Regions from separate parts of the Paenibacillus sp. CAU 1782 genome, predicted to be linked through region 4. Evidence: riboswitches for the same ligand, from Rfam matches in the RefSeq annotation. Region 4 holds a riboswitch; each other region holds the start of a gene.
What was found. Region 4 has a riboswitch for cyclic di-GMP ahead of ACX93W_RS08945 (methyl-accepting chemotaxis protein). Riboswitches for the same ligand answer to the same signal wherever they lie in the genome.
Positions count from the first base shown of each region.

Region 1: linked by a shared signal. The riboswitch ahead of ACX93W_RS09500 (anti-repressor SinI family protein) and the one ahead of ACX93W_RS08945 (methyl-accepting chemotaxis protein) in region 4 are both predicted to bind cyclic di-GMP.
Region 2: linked by a shared signal. The riboswitch ahead of ACX93W_RS14520 (methyl-accepting chemotaxis protein) and the one ahead of ACX93W_RS08945 (methyl-accepting chemotaxis protein) in region 4 are both predicted to bind cyclic di-GMP.
Region 3: linked by a shared signal. The riboswitch ahead of ACX93W_RS18465 (transglutaminase-like domain-containing protein) and the one ahead of ACX93W_RS08945 (methyl-accepting chemotaxis protein) in region 4 are both predicted to bind cyclic di-GMP.

Region 1 is NZ_JBTOLL010000002.1:100,953-106,343, reverse strand. Features, by position in the region: gene galE (UDP-glucose 4-epimerase GalE) at 220-1,263, shown strand; gene ACX93W_RS09505 (glycosyltransferase family 2 protein) at 1,287-2,375, shown strand; cyclic di-GMP riboswitch class II at 2,507-2,590, shown strand; gene ACX93W_RS09500 (anti-repressor SinI family protein) at 2,602-2,769, shown strand; gene ACX93W_RS09495 (helix-turn-helix domain-containing protein) at 2,782-3,111, opposite strand; gene ACX93W_RS09490 (asparagine synthase-related protein) at 3,382-5,316, shown strand.
Region 2 is NZ_JBTOLL010000005.1:227,650-233,040, forward strand. Features, by position in the region: gene ACX93W_RS14515 (S-layer homology domain-containing protein) at 1-238, opposite strand, end outside; gene ACX93W_RS14520 (methyl-accepting chemotaxis protein) at 347-2,323, opposite strand; cyclic di-GMP riboswitch class I at 2,415-2,500, opposite strand; gene ACX93W_RS14525 (alpha/beta fold hydrolase) at 2,754-3,797, opposite strand; gene ACX93W_RS14530 (TetR/AcrR family transcriptional regulator) at 3,794-4,453, opposite strand; gene ACX93W_RS14535 (SEC-C metal-binding domain-containing protein) at 4,620-5,391, shown strand, end outside.
Region 3 is NZ_JBTOLL010000010.1:57-5,447, reverse strand. Features, by position in the region: gene ACX93W_RS18480 (beta-galactosidase) at 1-391, opposite strand, end outside; gene ACX93W_RS18475 (glycoside hydrolase family 125 protein) at 388-1,707, opposite strand; gene ACX93W_RS18470 (copper amine oxidase N-terminal domain-containing protein) at 1,986-2,987, shown strand; cyclic di-GMP riboswitch class I at 3,474-3,553, shown strand; cyclic di-GMP riboswitch class I at 3,629-3,709, shown strand; gene ACX93W_RS18465 (transglutaminase-like domain-containing protein) at 3,724-4,530, shown strand.
Region 4 is NZ_JBTOLL010000001.1:1,900,176-1,905,566, forward strand. Features, by position in the region: gene ACX93W_RS08940 (LysR family transcriptional regulator) at 1-371, opposite strand, end outside; gene ACX93W_RS08945 (methyl-accepting chemotaxis protein) at 705-2,441, opposite strand; cyclic di-GMP riboswitch class I at 2,610-2,694, opposite strand; gene ACX93W_RS08950 (DUF368 domain-containing protein) at 2,979-3,923, opposite strand; gene ACX93W_RS08955 (SDR family oxidoreductase) at 3,952-4,842, opposite strand; gene ACX93W_RS08960 (GNAT family N-acetyltransferase) at 4,861-5,391, opposite strand, start outside.

The DNA.
Region 1 (5,391 bases), on a different contig from region 4:
TGCGAGTGCAAGTGAATTTCGGCTATATTTTGATGGGGAACGGTATCGTCAGCCCTTGATATTCTTTAATAAGAACGAATAAGAGTCTAATTGAGAACCAGTCCTTATATTCGTTTTGTTTGATGGTCCGCATTTTTTCCGAAGTGTCTTCAGTACGTTAAGGCTTGATCATCCGGTTGAGCCTTAATGATTCGCAAGCAAGATAGAGGAGGAGAGAAAATGGCGATTTTGGTAACGGGAGGCGCCGGATATATCGGCAGCCATACATGCGTGGAATTGATGGAAGCGGGTTACGAGGTTGTTGTTGTCGACAACTTGAGCAATAGCAAGGAAGAAGCCGTGCATCGCGTTATGAAGCTTGTTGGCCGAGCCTTTCCTTTTTATATGGCGGATTTGACGGATAAGGAAAGCCTTCGCCGGATCTTCCGGGAAAACGATATTGAAGCGGTCGTTCATTTTGCCGGTTTAAAAGCCGTGGGTGAATCCGTGCAGCTTCCTCTTAAATATTATTATCAAAATATGACCAGCACGACTGTGCTTTGCGAGGTGATGGAAGAGTTTGGCGTGCATCGGCTTATTTTCAGCTCGTCGGCTACGGTGTACGGCGTGCCCGATGCTGTGCCGATCGCGGAGGAAGCGGCTGTGCGCGCCATTAATCCCTATGGCCGGACAAAAGCCATGATCGAGCAGGTATTGCAGGATTTGGCCAATGCCAACCCGGCGTGGAGCATTGCGATTTTGCGGTATTTCAACCCTGTCGGCGCACATGCCAGCGGTATGATTGGAGAAGATCCCGGCGGTTTGCCCAATAATCTGCTTCCCTATATTGCCCAGGTAGCGGTAGGCAGGCTGAAGGAGGTTGCCGTGTTTGGCGGCGATTATGATACGCCTGACGGCACCGGCGTAAGGGATTATATTCATGTGGTGGATTTGGCGCAGGGACATTTAAAGGCGTTGGAGAAAATCGGATCAGACAGCGGCTTGCATATTTACAACCTGGGTACGGGACGCGGCTTCAGCGTGCTGGAGATGATCGAAGCCTTTCAGCATGTATCCGGTGTAGCAATCCCTTACCGGATTACGGCCAGGCGTGAGGGAGACATCGGGGCGTGCTACGCCAATTCCGCCAAGGCAAATCGGGAGCTTGGCTGGGAAGCCAACCGGGATATTGTGCAGATGTGCCGCGATGCATGGCGCTGGCAATCCTCCAATCCGCAAGGTTATGTCAGAGCGACGGCCCAAACCGGCCTTGCATCCCGCTAGAGACCGAAAGGAGACAGGTGGACATGCGCAAGACGGCGGCCAAAGCCAGCGTGGTTATTCCCGTCTATAACGCGGGCCGCAAGCTGGGCCGCTGTGTGGACTCCGTGCTGGAGCAGTCATGTCCCGATATCGAAGTTATTTTGGTCAATGACGGCTCGACGGATGGGAGCGGGGACTTATGCCGCCGCTATGTGGAGATGGACTGCCGGGTATTGCTGCTGGAGCAGGACAAGACGGGAAGCATTAGAGCAAGAAGACGCGGCGTGGAAGCTGCCTTGGCTCCCTATGTCGTTTTTGCCGATGCCGATGACTGGATGGACGCAAAATTGGTGGAGTCTTTGCTTAAAGTGGCGGAGACGCAGGAGGCGGACATAGCCGTTTGCAACACGTACCGGGTAATTGACGGCTTGCCGCTGCTTCGCCGAAGAAACCGCAGCCGTTATTTTCAATCGCCGCGAAATTATGAAGGCGAGCAGATTCGCGATGAGCTTGTTGCCGCTTATTTGCACGGGCATCCGTTTCCAGCGACGCTGCATGGCAAGCTGTACCGGCGGGAGCTGCTGCTTGGCTGCGGGGCTTTTTTGGAGGACATCGTTTTTTTTGGCGACGATCTGTTCTACAACCTGGAGATGCTGTTGAACGCGCGGCGTGTTGCCGTTTTGCCGGAATGCCTGTATTATTACCGATCCGGCGGCACAACGAGCCGCTATATGCCTCATCTATTCCCGGATATCGTGAACGGCTACAGAATTCAGCAGGAGGTTGCCGATCGCTGCTTCGGACATCCTGGCGGGAGCGGGCTTGCCGAACACAGGCGGGGCATAAGCGAAATGCTGCTGAGGACGCTGTTGACTTGTCTCGTCTATTTGTTTTACGCGGATATGACTACCGGTGAGCGCATGCGGCATATTGGCGAGTATTGCAATCATCCGGCAGTGCGGGAAAGCCTGTACAACTTGTCAGGCAAAGGTTCTTTGCCGCGAAACTATATGCTTGCCCTGCAGAACCGGGATTCCGCGGGCTTGCATGCTTTGGCCAGACGGATTTATACGGGGGGGGTGCCAAAACGCGCTATACTCAAGCTATTATCTTTTATTCCGTCGCCGCTTTAATGAGTACTGGAATTATTGAACACAAACGTCCAAAAAAATTCGACAAATTGACAAATAATCTATCAAAAAACGAAGACATGAACCGACAGCATATGCATGTCCGATCGTATAAGATCAATCATGTGCAGTAAAAAGATAAGGGAGACGTTGAAATGCGCCTAGTATCTGGGCACCTTAGGCGCATGGAGTCAGTGGTGCAACCGCCCCGACGATATGGGGGATGAACATGACTGGAAATGGTTCGGAAAACATGCAGCACGGACAACTGGACAGAGAGTGGGTGGAGTTGATCGCTTGCGCACGCGCCAAAGGGCTGACACCGGACGAAGTAAGAAGGGTTCTATCTATTATCGGGGAAGAGCGCTCATCCATTATACAAGAAAGCGCTGTATGAAAGCATACAGCGCTACTCGCGATTGAATTTCCACTTGTTGAATTCAAGAAATTCCTTGAACTGTTCTTTGCTGACGCCGGAATTCATAGCTTCTCGCACAATTTCTTCCCATTCGCGGTCCAGCTCGCCGGCAGGGCGATCTTGTTGTTCACTGTTTACAAATTCCTCAACCGGCACATGAAGCACTTCGCCGATTTTTTCCAAAAATTGAATGGATGGATTTTGCTGAAGCCCTCTTTCAATGGAGCTCAAATATGATTTGGCAACTCCGGCTCTTTGAGACAATTCGGTTAACGAGAGGCCTCTCCGTTTGCGAAACATTTGAATGCGTTCTCCAATCATGACAGACTCCTCCGTTAGTGCTTCAGCCTCAAATAAGTTTTCATTTGTTTACATTATAACGGAATTCATACGCGAGGGAAAGAGTCGCCGAAGAAGGCGGCTTTTTCGCTATCTTTTGAGGTAACAAAATAGATGTTCACTAAAAAGAACGTTTTACTGAAAATATATGAAAAATATTGCAGAAACACGATTGACATTCCGTTAACAGCGATGTTAATATACAGGTATGTTCTTTATAAAGAACGAAAGCGACGAGATATGGAGGCACAAATGAGCGCGATCGCCGGGATATGGAATATATGCGAAAGCCGGAATGCCGGCGAACAGGGAGAACGACTCCGCAGGACTTTGTCGAAATGTCCCGCCGACTATGAAGGCGTATGGCAGGAGGGTCCGATGTATCTGACTTGCCGCAGCCGATGGATCACTTCCGAGGCTGTAGGCGTTCCTAATCCATACCATGACAGCAATCGGCGGTTAACCATTGCAGCCGACGCCATCATCGACAATCGCAAGGAGCTTTTGGATAGTCTTGGCATACCACCGGGACAACGCGGAGATGTCAGCGATCAGGAATTGATCCTGCTCTCCTATGACAAGTGGGGGACGGAAGCTGCTGGCAAACTGATTGGCGATTTTGCTTTTGTTCTATGGGACGGGAATAAAAACAGGCTTTACGGCGCAAGAGACTTTTCCGGCGGCAGAACGCTTTATTTCCATTGGAACGACAGCTCGTTCCGGTTTTCTTCCTTAATTAGTCCGCTTCTGGCGCTGGACGATGCAAGCCGCGAGCTAAACGAGCAGTGGCTGGCCCAATATGTAGCGATTACGGCAGTTGTGGATGTTGTCGGCATGGACCAAACAGTCTATAAAAATATTAAGCAGGTTCCGCCGGCCCATTATTTTTTGCTGGAGAATGGTACCTTAACGATGTCGCGGTATTGCAGGCTTGATTCGGTGAACAAGCTTTTGCTGAAAAACGATAATGATTATGTGGAAGCTTTCCGAGAGGTTTTCCAGGAGGCTGTTGACGCCAGAGTCCGGACGTTCCGGCGGGTTGGCGCACAGTTAAGCGGCGGACTGGATTCAGGAGCCGTTGCCAGCTTCGCGGCTCGCCGCTTGCGCCGGGACGATCTTTCCCTTTATACCTACAGCTATGTGCCGGTTTCGGATTTTGTCGATTATACCCCGGGCTGCTACGCGGCGGATGAAACGCCCTATATTGCCCAAACTGTGGCGCATATTGGCGGCATAAGGGAGCATTACCTGAACTTTGAAGGCAGCGATCCTTACAGCGAAATAGACGGGATGCTGGGCATTATGGAAATGCCCTATAAATTTTATATCAATTCCTTTTGGCTTAAAGGCATTTTCGAGCATGCGGAGCGAGACGATGTTGGCGTGATTTTGAATGGCGGTAGAGGGAATTTGAGTATTTCCTGGGGAGACGCCATACCCTTTTATACTGAATTGATGAAGAGAATGCGCTGGGGCAAATTGATGGAGGAGCTGGCGTTTCGCAGGTATGCTGCGCAAACGGGCCGCAAGCATTTGTTGTCGCTTGTTGGCCGTGAGCTGCTGTCGAACTTCTCTTGGCGCAAGGAGAAAACGCCGCCTTATCAGGTCATTATTAATGAAGCCTTTGCCGCAAAAACCGGTGTCTATGAAGTGTTGAAGCAACATGGCATCGGGTCGGACGGATGGCTGGCATCCAATAATGTGTATGAAAACCGGAATAATCATTTTCAAGAGCTTTATCATTGGAATGCCAGCAATACGTTAGCTGCGAAGCTTTCCTACCGGTTTGGCGTCTGGAAGCGGGACCCTACAAATGATCTTCGCGTCATTTCATTCTGTCTGTCGCTTCCAGAGGAACAGTATGTGCACAAGGGGATGTCCAGGGCTCTGGTGCGCAGAGCGACCGAGCATATGCTTCCGGATGGAATCCGGCTGAACGAAACGATACGTGGAGTGCAGGGAGCCGATTGGCTGCATCGGGTCATTCCCCGGTGGGAACAGCTTCACAGCGAGTTTCGGGAAATGACCGGCAACAGCGCTTTGCTGGAGATGGTGGACGGCAAGGTACTCCGCGCAGCGCTTGGCGAGCTGTCAGATGGAGTCTCTCCCTCGGATGCCCATGGCAGGCATATCAATGCATTGATGGTTTGCCTGATCCTTCACCGCTTTCTGAAGCAGGCTGCGTAGTTGCTTTGTGGGACAAGGGGCTTCCGATTGCTGAATTCGGCCAGTAAACGGTAGGCGGTGTTTGGTGGAGTGCCA
Region 2 (5,391 bases), on a different contig from region 4:
CCAATGTGAGCAATTGGGCGAACTGCTCGCGCGTCACCGGCGCGGCAGGCTTAAATGTATTATCATCAAATCCTTTGACAACGCCTAGCTGAACAAGGCTATCAATTTCATCCTTTGCCCAATAGGTGCTGCCTACATCGCTGAATGACGGACTGTTGTCTGCGTAAGCCGCGACGGTTGGAATCATAAGCGCTAGCGCTAATGCCATGATTAAAATCTTAAATTTTGACTTCCCCATCTTGTCCCCTCCATTTTCTTCAATAGGGACTATTTTACTATAGTATTTTCCATTCGTCGATAAAAAAAGAGAGTTCTTCCATCCCCTAAAATCAGCTAGTTTCGTGAACTAGACTTTAAATCGATTTAGCATGGTTTTCAGCTCATCCGCGGTGCGTGTCAGCTGTTCCACGGAGCTGTTGATTTCCATAATGGAGGCAAGCTGCTCTTCCGACATAGCAGCAATCGTTTCAAAGCTTTGGGAAGAATTTTTGGCGATTTGCACACTATCCTTAATCTCGGATTCCACACGTTCCGTATTTGCGTTTAACCGGTCGGCTGCTGCGGCAATTCTGTCCATATGAACCGATACGTCCGTCGTTGTGGTCACAAGACTCTGGAATAAAACGCCGACCTCCCTCACTTGCTCCAGGCCAAGCGTAACTTCTCCGGTTCCTTTATCCATTTTGCCCACCGCTTGGGAGGTGTCGGCTTGTACCTGATGGATGAGATCGGCAATCTGATTGGCGGATTCCGTCGATTGCTCGGCAAGCTTGCGGATTTCATCCGCCACGACAGCAAATCCCTTCCCATGGACTCCTGCTCTGGCAGCCTCGATCGAAGCGTTGAGCGCCAAAATATTGGTTTGGGAAGCAATCGATGTAATCAGGGACGTAATGTCGCCGATTTCCTCCGAACGCACGCTTAACCGCTTAATGCCTGAAGCAGCTTCGTTAACCGTCTGCTGGATGGAATCCATCTGATTGGTCAAGCCGATGACGGCTTCATTGCCTGTTTTTGCTCCTTGGGAAGCCTCGGCGGCAATGCCGGAGGTTTGGTTGGATGTGTTCAAAATACCATAGACGCCCCCTCCGATTTCCCCAATCAAGCCCAAATTCCGCTCATACCCCGTCATCTGGCCTTGCAGCCCGGCATTTGCCTGCTGAATATTGGTTGTGGTTTGCTGAACCGTAGATGAGATTTGATCCACGTTGCCCAATAGATGAGACGATGAGCCGGCTACAACCTGTCCCTTATCCAAAATGGATATGATCAGCCCCTGCAGATTTTCAAGCATTCCGTTAAAGCTTCTCGAAAGCTCGCCGATTTCATCCTTGGTTTCAAATGCCAGCCTAGAGGACAAGTCTCCTTCGCTCGCGGAAAGCCCCTTTAGCTTTTCGTTCATGACGGAAAGCGGCTTTAACGTTTTGCGCATGACCGTATAAATGATTGCAGCGGAAACCAGAAGACAAACTATCGTGACCATAATTGAAAATCGCAGCAAGGCGTTGGCTTCGGCATAGGCTTCGCTCTTGGGAACCATGATTGCAATGCCCCAATCCATCATTCCTGATTTACCGTAAACGATCATATGATCCGATCCATCAATAACGGCTTCACCCAACCCCGTATCGCCATTGGTGCTTTCAGCTACGATTTTATTAATCGTTTCATTCCCGTAATCGGCCATATTTTTCTGCAGGGTATCTTCAGGATTCTGGCTGGCCACAACCGTGCCTTCCTTTGTATATACAATCGCATGGCCGCTTTGGCCCAATTTCACCTTGGAGATCAGATCAATCAAGTCTTGTATAGGCTGACCTCCGTTGCCGACGCCAACGATATTTCCTTGGTCGTCCCTTACAGGAGTAGCCGTAAGCACAATCGGCGTCCCCTCAACCCCGGGAGACTTCGAGCCTACCGGATCGATGGTGACGGTCTCGCCGTTGATCGCCCTTTGAAAATGAGGAAAATCCTTTACATTCGTTGTGGCTCCCGGCAAATAAAGCGTGCCGTCCGGGGCAATAAACGCAAATTCATCCGGATTTTCGGTAATGTCCGTCATTCGGTTGCTGTAAGCAAGAATTTTGGGAATGTCTCTGTTTCTCACGTCATCCGATTGGCTTAATGCCTGGTATTTGGCCTGGGTGCCCTGAATCCATATATCGATGTAATTTTGAACAACGGACAGCTGCTGCTCCGCCTGTTCCTTAAAGTTTTCCTCCAATGTCGTTTTGGCCCTATCGTAGCCAAGGAAAGACACACAGCTTAGCGATACGGTCATTAATAGAGTGGTAATCAGGCTGCTTTTGACGGTTAGTTTCATTGTAATCACTCTTTTTCTATCGAAAATTTTTGGAATACAAAAAAATCCAGTCCGAATAGACTGGATTTTGCGTGCACATAACCCTTCCTTATTCGGCGGCCCGGCTGTCATCGCGCGTAACGCATTAGACCCGCAGCTTTGCGTCCCCGCCTTTCGGCGAGTTTGCCTTTATCGAAAAGAATATCGGTTAAATGACACTTTTCTTTTATAGTTGTGCATTAATTATTTATCAAAATCCTTTTAAAACGACACATTCAGGAAAAAGGATGCGGAATCGCCAGCATTGGCGCGTCTTATATCGCCGCCATCTTAACCAGCATTTACGTTCGCACAGGGCCATCATAACACAGCCATTTCAGGGCTAACGACAGTGGTTGGCAAAAACAGGATGAATGACCCTGTTAAAAACAGGAATGAACCAAGCCCTAAGTCATACAACGGAATGGCGAGAGAGATGTCGCAGCTCGCGAATGAAATGCTGTTCATTATTTTTCGTATCGTCAGGGTGGAAGGCATGTCCGGATCGAGGCGCCCAGATTAACTGTTTGTGTTTGGCTTCCAACTCATTATAAAAGCTCTCCACTAAGCTTCCGTGCACCTGAAAGTCTTTGGCGCCATGAATGAAAGTAACAGGAAGATCTATTTTGTACCCATCGCCCATGATCTGGTGATTACTTAATTCCTCCACGAAACGCTGCGTATAGACCAGCTTAAATCCCCTGTAAAAGCTATTGATAATATCCTTAAACGAATAAGTCTCCGACCGCAGCATATTGATGAAAATCCCCCACATGCCAGGGTGCTTGATCGCTTCATCGGTGTAGATCAGAGTATTGAACCTTTGCTGCCAAATCCGCATAGTTGCCCATTGCTTAAAGCTTTCCGTAAACGGAGGTTCGCCTATTGCTTGAAGCTCGCGCAAAGCTTTTTGGTTCCCTCGTTTTGCCGCCTCTTGTTTCAGCCACTCCAACGAAAGCCTGTCGTTTTCAGTCCAGCTGACCAATTGCGAAAAACCCGTATACGAATAAAATTTGTGCGGCGAACGAACAGCCAGACTTAAACCGATCGTGGAGCCCCAGGAATGGCCTGCGAGGAAAATTTTAGTTTGCTTAAAGCGTTGGCGCAAATAGTCCGTTAACTCCTCCGCATCGGATATAAATTGCCCCACGGTTAAGGTCTCCCGGGGAATTGTTTTGGAGTAAGATTTCCCCGTCCCTCTCTGATCCCAAAACACAACGACAAAATGCTTCACTAATTCCCGGGTATTGGTCACAATCGTATAGTCTTGTCCCTTGGATGAAACCCCAGGCATGGGCATCGAGGGTCCTCCATGAAGGATTAACAGCACCGGTTTGCCAGGGTTCTCTCCCTGCAAAAGAATGCATTGCTCGACACCTCCAAGGACCAGCTTTTCTACCGAGCTAATTCCCGTCCGAGGTATGCAAAAATCGCGTTTGGCAAACCGCTTTATCATTGCTTCGCCCCCGACGCATTCACGAAATATTGGATATGGTTCGCAACATGCAGCTCAACGCCATCCGTCGTTTGCCCCTGCGACCGTAACAGAATGTAGTCCATAACCATCATAAACAACGGGTATTGATATTCCACCGCCAGCAGTTTGGGATCCATTGCCTTTAACTTGCCTGCTTCCGCCATTTTTGCAAACACGATAGCCAGACATTCCACTGTTTTTGCGACAATATCCCCACTGTAAATTTCTGCGGCCTTGGCATGCCGGAAAAGCTCGAGATAGACAATACGCCACATTTTCTGATGGATGGAGTCATCGATATGGCGTTTGAAGTTCAACCATCCTTGCTCCAAAAACGACTTTAAGTCCATCTCCATCGCAATCTGATCCACCTTCTCCATCGGGGGCAATATTTCCGAGCAGGATTGGCGAAAGTTCCAAAAGATCGTCTCGATCAGCTCATCCTTGTTTTTGAAATGTTTGTATAAGGAGCTTTCCTTGATCCCCACCTCTTTCGTAATGTCCCGGATCGAGACACCGCTGTATCCTCGCCTCGAAAATAGATCAATCGATGTCTCCATAATCTTTATTTTTGTCTGGTTCGTAATGGCATTGGCAGCCAAGTCTGCATACACCCGATTTCTCTCTATGCTCAACAGATAAAACCTCCCGCAAATAAGGCTAACGGCCGTTAGCTTGATTATAAGGATAACAGTCGTTAGCCGTCAAGTTTTAGAGGATTTGGCAAACTCCAAGTTTCTTCCTTTGCTATTGAACTGATTTAGGCGATAATAGGATAGAATCAATAACTTTGGAGGTCCCATGAAGAAATTAGGAAGAAATGACGCTTGCCACTGCGGCAGCGGATTGAAGTACAAAAAGTGTTGCTTAAGCAAGGACGAGGCTGGAAAAGTAGTTCCGATTACTTCCTCGCGGCCCCTTTCTTTAACAGATATGATTGACCAGCAACTCCAATGGCCAAACGAGCTGCATCAGCAGATCGCGCATCACTTTCTGCAAAATACGACCGGCTTATACTCGGATGAGCTCATTGGCAGCTTTATTAAAATCTGGAACGCATACGCCCATGAAAGCCGCCCTATCTCGCAAAAGCTGGGAACATTCCCTGCGGCGCTGGAATATTTGCTTTGCCAAAATTACGATTATCCTGCTACCCAAAGCGAGCTAGCCAAGAAATACGGAATTTCTGCCACAACGTTATCAAACAGAGCGGAACAGATTTACTTTTTCTTGGAGGATCATGCCGATATGCTCACTGTGCCCAACGGGCAGCAGCATTCGGCCGCCGACAATCCGGGCTCACGAGTTGCCATGGAACAGCAAATAGCCCGAATTCACGCCCTGCTTGACGAGCAGAATTTCGAAACGATAGAAGAGGCCAATGCTTTTTTACAAAAAAATATGCACAAAGCCCCTTCCGGCCGCAACAGCCAGAGCAAGGAAGAGCAAGCCTCCGACTTGATCTATTCGGCATGGGAAGAATCCGATCCGAAACGCCGGATTAAGCTGGCTCAGGATGCGCTGGCGCTTCACCCCGAAAGCGGAGATGCCTATAACATTTTAGCCGAATGCA
Region 3 (5,391 bases), on a different contig from region 4:
TGTCCGAATTGGCGGACAAGCTCGCAACGGGTGCAGGATCAACCGGCAAAACCTCATGGATGTGCAGCTCTTGGTGGTAGGCCGTTTGTTCGGTGCCGGCTTTCCAGCCGGACTCGGTCCGTTCAACAGGAAAGCGGAACGGGGCTCCGCCGGCGCTAATTAATCCGCCGCCGCGCTTCAGAAACGCAGTGATGCTGCCCCAAGCCGCTTTAGGGAAATACGGCGCATGCAGATTGACGAATACGCCTTCATTTAGCTCATCAAGCTTTTCAGCCAACTGTTCGGCAAGAACGAGCGTGGCATTTTCCGCAAGCTGTTGAATGCCCTCCAGGGAAGCCCTGGAGGGTGTCGGAAACTGTGAATCGGCAAAAATCAGGATCGATTTGCTCATAGTAAGTTGTCCTTCATCGCTTTGTATACGAGCTGGGAGAACAGGCTGTTGGACCAGGCGAACCATTTGCGCGTGAACTGAGTCGGATCGTCGGAATGGAACCCTTCGTGCATGAAGCCGGTATCGGCATCGGTGGACTCCAGCCAGTTAATCATTTTCAGCTTTTCTTCTTTGTCGGTAGCTGTCAGTCCTTGCATGGACAATGCCATGTGCCAGATATAGCCCGGAGGCGTGTGCGGGCTTCCGATGCCGCTAGCCGCGCTTCCTTCGTAGTAGAAAGGATTTTCTTTGCTAAGCGCAAAACGTCTGGTGTTGAGATAGATAGGATCGTCAGCCGGAGCATAGCCGAGATAGCTGATCGACATCAAACCAGGCGTACCCGCATCATCCATCAGACAGTAATTGCCGTAGCCGTCGGTTTCATAGGCGTAGATTTTTCCGAATTCAGGATGGTTATACATGCCGTACAGCTCGATGCCGTGATTAACGTCGGCCTCAAGCGCCGCAAGCTCCTGAACAAGCTTCATGTCGCGGAAAACCCATTCCGCAATTTCACCCATCTGGCGAAGAGATACAACGGCAAACATATTGGCAGGCACGTTGTAATGGAAATCGCAGGCATCGTCGCTGGAACGGAAGCCGGACCAGATCATGCCGGTATAGTTGACAGGCATGCCGAGGCCGTTGTTGCGCAGCGAATCGGTTGGAATGCCGTTGTTGCGGGTAAAGCGGTAAGGCGATTTTTCAAAATGGTGCTGCTCTGTGCGCCACAGATCCAGAATGGCCAGCATAGCTTGCTTGAAGCCCGCGTCGAAAATATCCGCATTGCCGGTTTCTTTCCAGTACAGATAAGCCAGACGAATGCTGAAGCAGATGGAATCCAGCTCGAACTTGCGCTCCCAAACCCATGGTGACATGTCCGTTTCGTCCGTTGTATTCCAATGCCAATCGTTCGCGCTTTCATTGAATGCGTTCGCATAGGGATCGATCAGAATCATTTCCATATGACGTTTGATCAAACCGGCGATAATGCGCCCAAGATCCTCGTCTTCGGCCGCCAGCGGAACGTAGTGGATCACTTGCTCAACGGAATCGCGCAGCCACATGGCCGGGATGTCGCCAGTGATGACGAAGGTCGTGCCGTCGGGCATCAGCTTTGTAGTGGTTTCAAGCGTATTGGGAAAACAGTTTTTAAACAGCTGAAGTAATTTTGGTCGATGAGCCAGCTTTTGCTCAGCCTCGCGCAGCACATCTTGTACAGCGTTTGGCAATTCCAGGCTCGGGATTGTAACTTTTGGCAATCTGAATTGTTCCATGAATCGGGAACCCCCTCAAAACGAATAGTGCTACCTTTAAGTGCATGTTCAAAAAGTCCTCTAAGATAAGCTTACCTTAAAAATAACGGATTAAGCCTCATGCCGACAGCTAACAAATTAAAGGAATGCGGTAAAAATTAAAGAAAGCTGCCGATTGCCTTCTGTCTGCTCTTTTCGCATACGGAGGCAAGCCGTTTTTATGAGGGGAATGGTTGGAGATTGGTACATTATGCTATACAATAAGCTTAATAGAGTTAAGAAAGGAAGGAGATTTATTCGTGCATTCATTAAAAAGAACGGTTGCCCTGACATTTGCCATGCTGCTGCTGTTGGGACTTATCCCTGCTGGCGTGTGGGCTGCCGATGCTTCAAAACCGACCGTGGTCAATGTCAAAACCCAAGCGGTCGGACTCGTATTTGACGGACAAGAGCTGAAGCTGCCGGAAGGCCAGCATTCTTTTATCTATCAAGGCAGGGTGTATCTTCCCATTCGTTACATATCGTATGCTCTTCAGCAAACAGTAGGCTGGGACGGCAAAAAGCTGCAGGTAACAGTGGATGAGCCAAACGAAAAAGAGCTGGAGGAGCTTCAAAAGCAGCTTTTGAACAATAGCTCAAGCAAAGTCAAAGACTTTAAAAGCGTAAACCTGCCGGTTCGCACGATTAATGCGACGCTGCTCTTTAATGGAACAGCCAAAACATTGCCGGAAGGTCAGTCTCTGTTTATTTACAGCGGCACGATCTATGTTCCGGTTCGCTTCCTTGCTGAAGCGATCGGCACGGAAATGAATTGGGACCCTGTGAGCCGGACGGTAAACGGAGAATCCGAGGCGTATCGGGCACAATTTAATGAAGAAACGGTTCCCGGCAAACCGGGCGGCAATAATGGCGGTGCGTCTGGCGAAAATGGCGGAGCGGGAACGCAGCCTGTAGCGGGCGGCGGCGCAGGCGGTGGGGGCGTTCCTGCCAAACTGACCTACGAGCAAATTACAGCTAGCGCGCAGAGCTCTCTTGAAACGTTGAGAGACAGCTGCAAGGCAACATTGATCGGTCTGGGACTGGACTATTATGCAACAAGCGACGCCGCCGCAAAAGCACAGATTAAAGCCCAGATTAGCAAGGAAGTGGATAGCTGCACAAGCAAGTTTGAATCCCTTTTGTCCAGCGTATCTGCAAGTCTAACCGCAAACGGTTATAGTACAGATATCATTGAGGAGTATCGCAAAGCGTTCCAGGCGGAACTGGCCGCTGGTCGAGCTATAGCCGGGAATCTGGGTTAACGGTCAAAAGAGCCAGCATGTTTGGCGAATTCCTTCTTCTTCACATATTTGAATGGAAATAAGGGGCTGTCCAAAAAGTCAAACGCTCTAACGGACACGGAAGTCCGTTAGACGCGTAAAACGCAGATTTTGAAATGCTAACGGACATCCTTGTCCGTTAGAGCCCCAAAATGGGTAATTATTGGATAATTTTCGCTGTAACGGACATCAATGTCCGTTACAAACGCAAAAAGCTAAAAAATAAGCGCTAACGGACACGGATGTCCATTAGCGTTTTTAATTGAATCAGATACGCGGATCGGCTTTTCGGACAGCCCCTTTGTATGCTGCCAGACCTAACTGCATCCAGGCTTGTTCACTCCTTCGACGTCATTTGTTCAATGGAGCGACAGGTAACGGCAGAATTGTTGTCAGGCAGTGGTTTATTTTTCTATGAATCTATTGAATTGTGACAAAATCGTGGTAGAATAGAACTAGATAAGCAATACACGATAACGGCAAACCTATCGAAAGGTAGGGACGCAAAGCTATAGGGCCTTCCTAATTGATGGCAGCCAGCTACCGAATGGACATGCTTTTTTTGTTTTTTCTGGCCCTTTTTTGAACAAAAGTAGGCCAATATTGAACAAAAGAAAACCTAACACCGATAATAGCAAACCTATCGAAAGGTAGGGACGCAAAGCTATAGGGCCTTCTACACAGATGGCAGCCTGGCCGCCGAAAGGGGATTTTCTTCATGCGTAAACTCATTACGATGGCAATTGCCGTAATTCTCCTGTTCACTTCTGTGCAAGTTGCATCGGCACAAACCTCGAAAGGTACTGAATGGTTGGGCACCGATCTTCTGTCTCAAGGCGCCATTTCGGTTACCTACAAAGTAAACCCCAACGTTTCGACCAAACTAATGATCACCAAAGGCAAAGAAAGCTACACGTACAATTTGATCGCCGGACAAGCTACAGAGACGTTCCCTTTGCAACTGGGCAATGGCGAATACAAAGTCACTGTGCTGGAGCATGTATCTGATAAAAAGTTCAAAGGCGTCCTGCAAAGCACGGTGACGTTGAATGTGAAGGATGAAAAAGCGGTTTATCTTAACTCTATTCAAAATGTCAGCTGGACAAGCACCAGCAAAGCGATTGTTCAAGCTTCCCAATTGGCTAAAGGCAAAAAGACGGACGAAGAAAAAGTTAAGGCTGTTTATGACTATGTCATTGCAAACATCGCCTACGATAAAAAATTGGCGGCCAATGTGCCCGCTGATTATCTTCCCAGCATTGACCGCACATTTTCGACAAGAAAAGATATTTGCTACGGGTATGCCGCGTTAACTGCGGGTATGCTTCGCAGCCTCGGTATTCCAACCAAACTCGTGATGGGCGAATCGGATTATGTGGATGTCTATCATGCTTGGAATGAGGTTTATTTGAACGGCAAGTGGGTCATCATCGATACGACAGTGGATGCGGGTTTAAAAGCAGGCAACAAAAAAATAGAGATGATTAAAGAAGCCGGCAAATACACAGCGGCTAAAAAGTACTAATACCATACATGCACACTTAAACAGCTCGCCGATATGGCGGGCTTTTTTTAATTGCAGCTGGCGAGCCTATGACGGTTAAAATATCCGTTTTCTTTTGTTGGCCTTATATTTGTACCAATACTTCCCGTCTTCATCCTTAAACAAACGTATGCCAAAAATCTTCAAAGGAGTCTGCAGCTCTGTAAACATCATATATCCGGACAGAGATCATCACCTCGCTTTACATCTATTGGAATTATAGCAAATTCAATAGAAAAAATACAGGACTAAAGTATGATTAACAGGTAAAAATGCCTACGTCAAACAAGTATAGATAAACAGATAAAGATCCGGTAGTGATTGTTGTCACTTTTTTGTCATGTGACAAAACACAATAGAAGCCGCCCCATTGACAAGGTTACGGGGACGAAGTAAAACTGCGGTAATGTATTTTGAAAAAATAGTTTTGTAGAGGTTTTTCGAAGAGTCCGATTTCTCATTGCGAGGCATAGCTGGCTGCAGAATCAGTATCAAATAAGAGATCTAGCCGAATGAAGCATAGGGAAACGAAGATTCTTACTCTATCAGTAATGAGGTGCCCATACAGTTATCACCGTTATCACTGCGTTAATATCTAGATCAATCCCGACAAACTGCATATTTTACGCGCCGAGGGTAATTCAGAATGACTGAAAATATATGTTTATAATTGTGTATATTAATGAAGTAATTTTTTAAAGCAATAATTAATCACAGGAATTTCGACAAAATATAAGAAAATCCGAAAAAAAGGGTTGCAATGTATATAAGGGTCGTGTTATATTATTTAAGTCGCCGCTGAGACATGCGGGACACACGAAACAAAACGAAACAAAAGCTTGT
Region 4 (5,391 bases):
AAGCTGGCCGCCGGAAAACGCTCTTTCAAATAAGGGATTAAGTCGGAAATAATATAGTTTGCTGCTGAAATGGTACACCCGATCCGGTATTCGTTAGGCAGCGATTTTTTCTGATTGAGATACAGCTTCCCGGTATTGTACACATGCAGCATTTGCTGGGCAAAAGGCAAAAACCGCTTACCGTCCTCTGAAATATTGACCTGCTTGCCATCTCGATCAAACAGCTTGCAGTTTAATTCCTGCTCCAGCGTTTTTATTCTGGCCGTAACCGACGGTTGGGAAAGGAACAACGCTTCCGCCGCCTTATTGAAGCTCCCGCAATGAATCACATACACAAACGCTTCTATGTTTTCAATATTCAGCAGAAACACCTCCACCACTTTATTCATAGTATTTCAATTGGAATTATAATATTTAATATAATCATGCTGCCTGAGTCCTGTCAACGCTCCTTTTTTCACCATCGCTTCATCCATTCTTAAAACTTTAGAAAAAAACGCAAGTTCCGGGTTATTCGATCCCGAGAACTTGCGTTTTTTCAAAATAAACCTTAATCCTCTCAGCAATAGCTTCATACTGAATATCATGCACGTAGTGGGAGCTATCCACATCAATGATTTCCCTGTTCGGCATTTCCTTCACAAAGGTCCGCTGAGCTTCCTTCCACTCCTCCGGATTCCAGCCGGTGCCTTGTCCGTTTCATCTTATTGCTTGATCGTAAAAAATTGAACGGATTGCTGCAACTCCGAAGCCATCTGGGATAAATTGCGGAAAGAAGCCGTCATTTGCTGCATCGTAGCGCTTTGCTCCTCAACCGCCGCGGCAACCTCTTCATATCCGGCGGTTTGCTCTTCTGTAACACCGGATATTTTTTGCATGGCGTTGGAGATCATCTCAAAGGAACTGTCGGCTTTTTCGAGCGCCTGCTTCAAACCCTCCATCTGACCCGAAAAGGAAGAAACGCCGTTGAAAATGACTTTGAAATTTTCATACATTTCATGAATCCAGGTTTGGCCCGTTTCGATGGCCTGATTGCCTTGGGCAATGCTTTGCAGCACCCGCTCGCTCTCATGCTGTGTACTGGAGATCAGCTCCGTAATGGAGCTGGCCGCTTCGGAAGATTGCTCCGCCAGCTTCTTCACCTCGCCCGCTACAACGGCAAATCCTCTTCCTTGCTCGCCGACCCGCGCCGCTTCAATGGAGGCATTCAACGCAAGCAAATTTGTTTGCGCCGCGATTTCGGTAATGATATGAATAATTTCGCCGATTTCCTTCGAACGGGAGCCAAGCTGCGCAGCCGCTTCCTGCGACTGCTGCATTTCCTGCTGGATCGTATTCATCTGGCTAAGCGTTTTTTCAACCAGCTGTTGCCCGTCCTCGGATTGGCCGGCCACTGCATTAGCCATCTCCTGCATCATCTTAACCTCCGCTGTCACTCTCGTCAGATCCGAATTGACTTCCACAATGGATGCGGTGCTGTCTGCGATGGACGTTGCAACTTCGGCAACTCCTTCGTTCATGCTGTTCATGGAGGTAGCCACCTGCTGCGAGCTTGCGCTCATGTCGTTTGCCGCATGATACAGCTGTTCGCTGGTCCCTGACACGGTAGTGGACGACTGGGAAATTTGCGTAATCAATTTCTCCAGATTCCGGCGCATATCGCCAAAAGCTTCGCCCAGCTTGCCAAGCTCATCATTCCGTTTGATCTCCACCTGCTGCGTTAAATCGCCTGCCGCCACTTTTTCCGCGCCGTGCATAAGAGCGATAACCGGCTTTGTGATGCTGCGGCTAATCAAATAGGCTACCAGCGAGCCAATGACTGCCACGGCAATCATAATGGTGGTTGTTGTCCAGAAAATATCCTTTTTAACCTGCGGCACAACGGATGCATTAATGTCGATGCCAGCTATCCCGAAGGTTTGACCGTTGCTGTCCGACAGTGGAATAAAGATCGACTTATGGGTACCAAATCCATCTTCGTATATCGAGCTGATGGTCGATTGCCCGGTTTCCATCGTATGATTGATCTCTGAGCTAAACTCGAAATCTTGGCCGTAATAATCCTCGTCCCCGGTCAAAACAATAATTTGTTCCCGTCCCTGGAGCCGTCCCAGAATAAAGACGTTTTCGAGATAATTGTCATGTTTAATTTGCTCTAGCCGTTCTTTTATTTTGATATAGGCGGGGTGATTAACACTGTCGATCTCACTGGCGTTTTCGGGAATCGAGTGCAGATAATTTTGAAGCTCCAAAATATTCGTTTCCAGCCGGATCACAAACTGATCCTCCAGCTGTTTCGCAAGCTTTTGGCTGATTACAACTTCCATACCTGCAAATACCGCGCATATCAGTAGGACCAGAGTTAGAATACTGCTTGTCATTTTTACGGATATACGGCCAAAAAATCTCTTTCTCTTGTTTGCCTGCTCATGTTGTCTCAATGTATTGCCCTCCCGTTAGTCTTAGATGCCTTGCTCCTACTTCTGCAACTCTTCTAAATTAATGCCAGCACCTGCCTGTTCACCCGGCTGCTATTCCAAAATTACCCGCAAATCCGCCACTACAAAAAAGGCGAATATGGATACTCCTCCATCATTCACCAATTACGATTATGCAACTGGCTGACTTATCCCCGCGGATTTAGTCCCTTTAGCTTTGCGTCCCTACCTTTCGATAGGTTTGCCGGGCTATTCAATTATCGGTTCAGCGGCACTAAGGTAAATAATAACATACATTAGATAGGCACAATGAACTAATTATAGTAGTTTTTCTCTGATGTGGCAATATCGTTTAACATAATTTAACTTCAAAGTGATGTGAACACATATTGTCTCCCCAAAAAAGGAAAGCAAAAATAAACAGCCCTCCGCCTGGCAGCAGCAAGATCGGTCGGTTGGACTTGAGTCACACGACTGTTCTGACCCGAAGCACCTAACCGCCACACTTGGCTTACAAGAGAGAGCTGTTAAATTCGTTATTTATATTTGTTGTTTCCGGCTAATTCGTCCCGCAAACAGAGCAATCACGAAGCCTGCCCCCAATGCGGCGATGCAAACGGCAATGGACAAAACGCCGCTAGGAAAACCGGGATACAACACGATGATGGAACCACCCACCATGCCGATCATTAACGAATACATAATTAGCGTATACCGCTTTAACAGGAACCGCACTAGCTTGCTTGTCAGAAGCACGCCTGCTAATATGCCGGCGCTAATCGCGAGCAGAATCGGAATATCCATCTCCGATATGGCGGATATCGCCGTGTAATACACGCCCAGAATGGTCAGCACCAAAGCGCCGCTGATTCCCGGCAATATCAGCGCCGTGCTGGCAAGCCAGCCGGAAGCAAACAGAAACAGATAGTCTCCCGCCGACAAATTGCTCATCGTCGCTACCCCGGACTGATCCAGGAAACGGGTTGCGGCAATTCCGGCAAAAGCCAGCAGGATCAGAACAACATGGATAAACCGGAAAGAGCTTTTGGCTTCTTGCCGCGAGGTCTTCCACAGGGATGGCAGCATTCCGATAACAAGCCCGATAAACAGGAAATGCGTCGGCTGCATGAAATGCTCCAGCAAATAGCTGATCAGCAATACCGATACCAGAAAACCGCCGATCATTCCGATTCCGATCGGAATCAGATATGCGACCCCTTCCTTCCACCGCTTGGAGGTCAAATTCCCGATCGCTTCAATCAAATTTTCATAGATTCCCATCAACATAGCTATCGTGCTGCTGCTGACGCCGGGAACCGTTTCGACCGTTCCCATTGCCATTCCTTTTACAATCGACTTCCAATTCAACATATAATCCTCCATTATTGCAAAATCCGACTTCAAGTGGTTGCTTAGAACTAAACTCTTTAAGCCCTCGCTTAACACATCCTGCTTATTGTACTTCATTCCCTGTTGATTTTCCAATTAACCTCCCAGGGTGTGTGTACGCGCCCTAACGGGTGCCGCGGCGGATGATGCCTTCGAACCAATTCCACGGCAGCAGCGCTTTGCTCCACAACGCTAGCACGGCGCCTTGTCCAAGCGGATAACGAAGTTTAGGCGAGCGGCTGCCAGCCAGCCTGCCGATAAAATCGGCCACTTGCTGGGGATCAGGCGCCGCCTCTCCCGACCGGCGCGAATAACTCATGATGGCCTGAAGCCTTTTCCGATAAGGCGAATGATCAGGGTTGTTTATTTGTCCCAAACCTTTGTCCCAAATCGGGGTCCGGTACGCTCCCGGCTCCACCAGGACCACTTTGACGCCAAACGGACTCAGTTCATGCCGCAAGCTTTCGCTAAACCCCTCTACCGCAAACTTGGAGGCGGCATAAGGCGCATAACCGGGAAACCCGACACGTCCGCTAATGCTGCTAATGTTGATAATCATGCCGCTATGCTGATTTCTCATGATAGGAATAACCGCTTTAGCCATCTCCACAAGTCCAAAAAAATTGGTTTCCATCTGCCGCCGCCAGTCCTCCATCGGAACATCCTCCACAAAGCCGCCAACGGCAAAACCTGCGTTGTTGACCAGAACGTCAATTCTCTTATGGTTTTGCATCGTTTCGGCAACAACACGTTCTATCGCGCTTGAATCCGTTACATCCAGTCTGCGGATTTCAATTGAGTCCGCAACCCCGGCGCGCCTGGCCCGCTCCAGCAGCTCCGCCGACTTATCGGGGTCCCTCATCGTGGCAATAACCCGATACCCCTGTTCTGCCAGCTTAACCGCCGTCAACATGCCAAATCCGCTGGATGCTCCCGTGATGAGGGCAGCGGCCCTTTCCGATGCTGCTTCCCTATCCCCCACAGACCTTTTCCCCGGTTCACCTTGTGACGCCATACTTATTCCTCCCATGTCCTACAATTTCAGCTTTTGCATCAGAGGCACGCCAACTTTGTTCAGCAGCCCCTCCAGCAGCGACCAGGCCCAACGCCTGCCAAGCGGCAGATGCCCGTCATATACCGCGGAATATTCAAAATCGGCGATTGCGCCGCGGTTTCGCTTGAATTGCGCAGCGCCCGCGCTTTCATGGAGCAAATGTCCGTTTTCACGGGCCTGGCTGATCAGGCAAGCGGATAACATTCGATACAACCCCAGCGACTGCGGCAACGTTGTATCATATCCAAACAAGGGAGTCGTCATAACCCCGTTCCGGCAAAAATAACCCATGACCGCGTCCAATCGCCCGTTTTTGCGCAAGCCGTACACATTCAGAATGCCCGTTTTTTTGGCCAAAGCAATGTAGGCCTCGTTAAATTGCGGATTATGCATGGAGTATTTGTCCAAATACAACAGCTTGTACAGCTCAACGATTCTAGGGATATCCGCGTCTGTCATCTCGTTTGCAGATACGAAAGTGTAACCATTTTTGTCTATTAGCTCAAAATC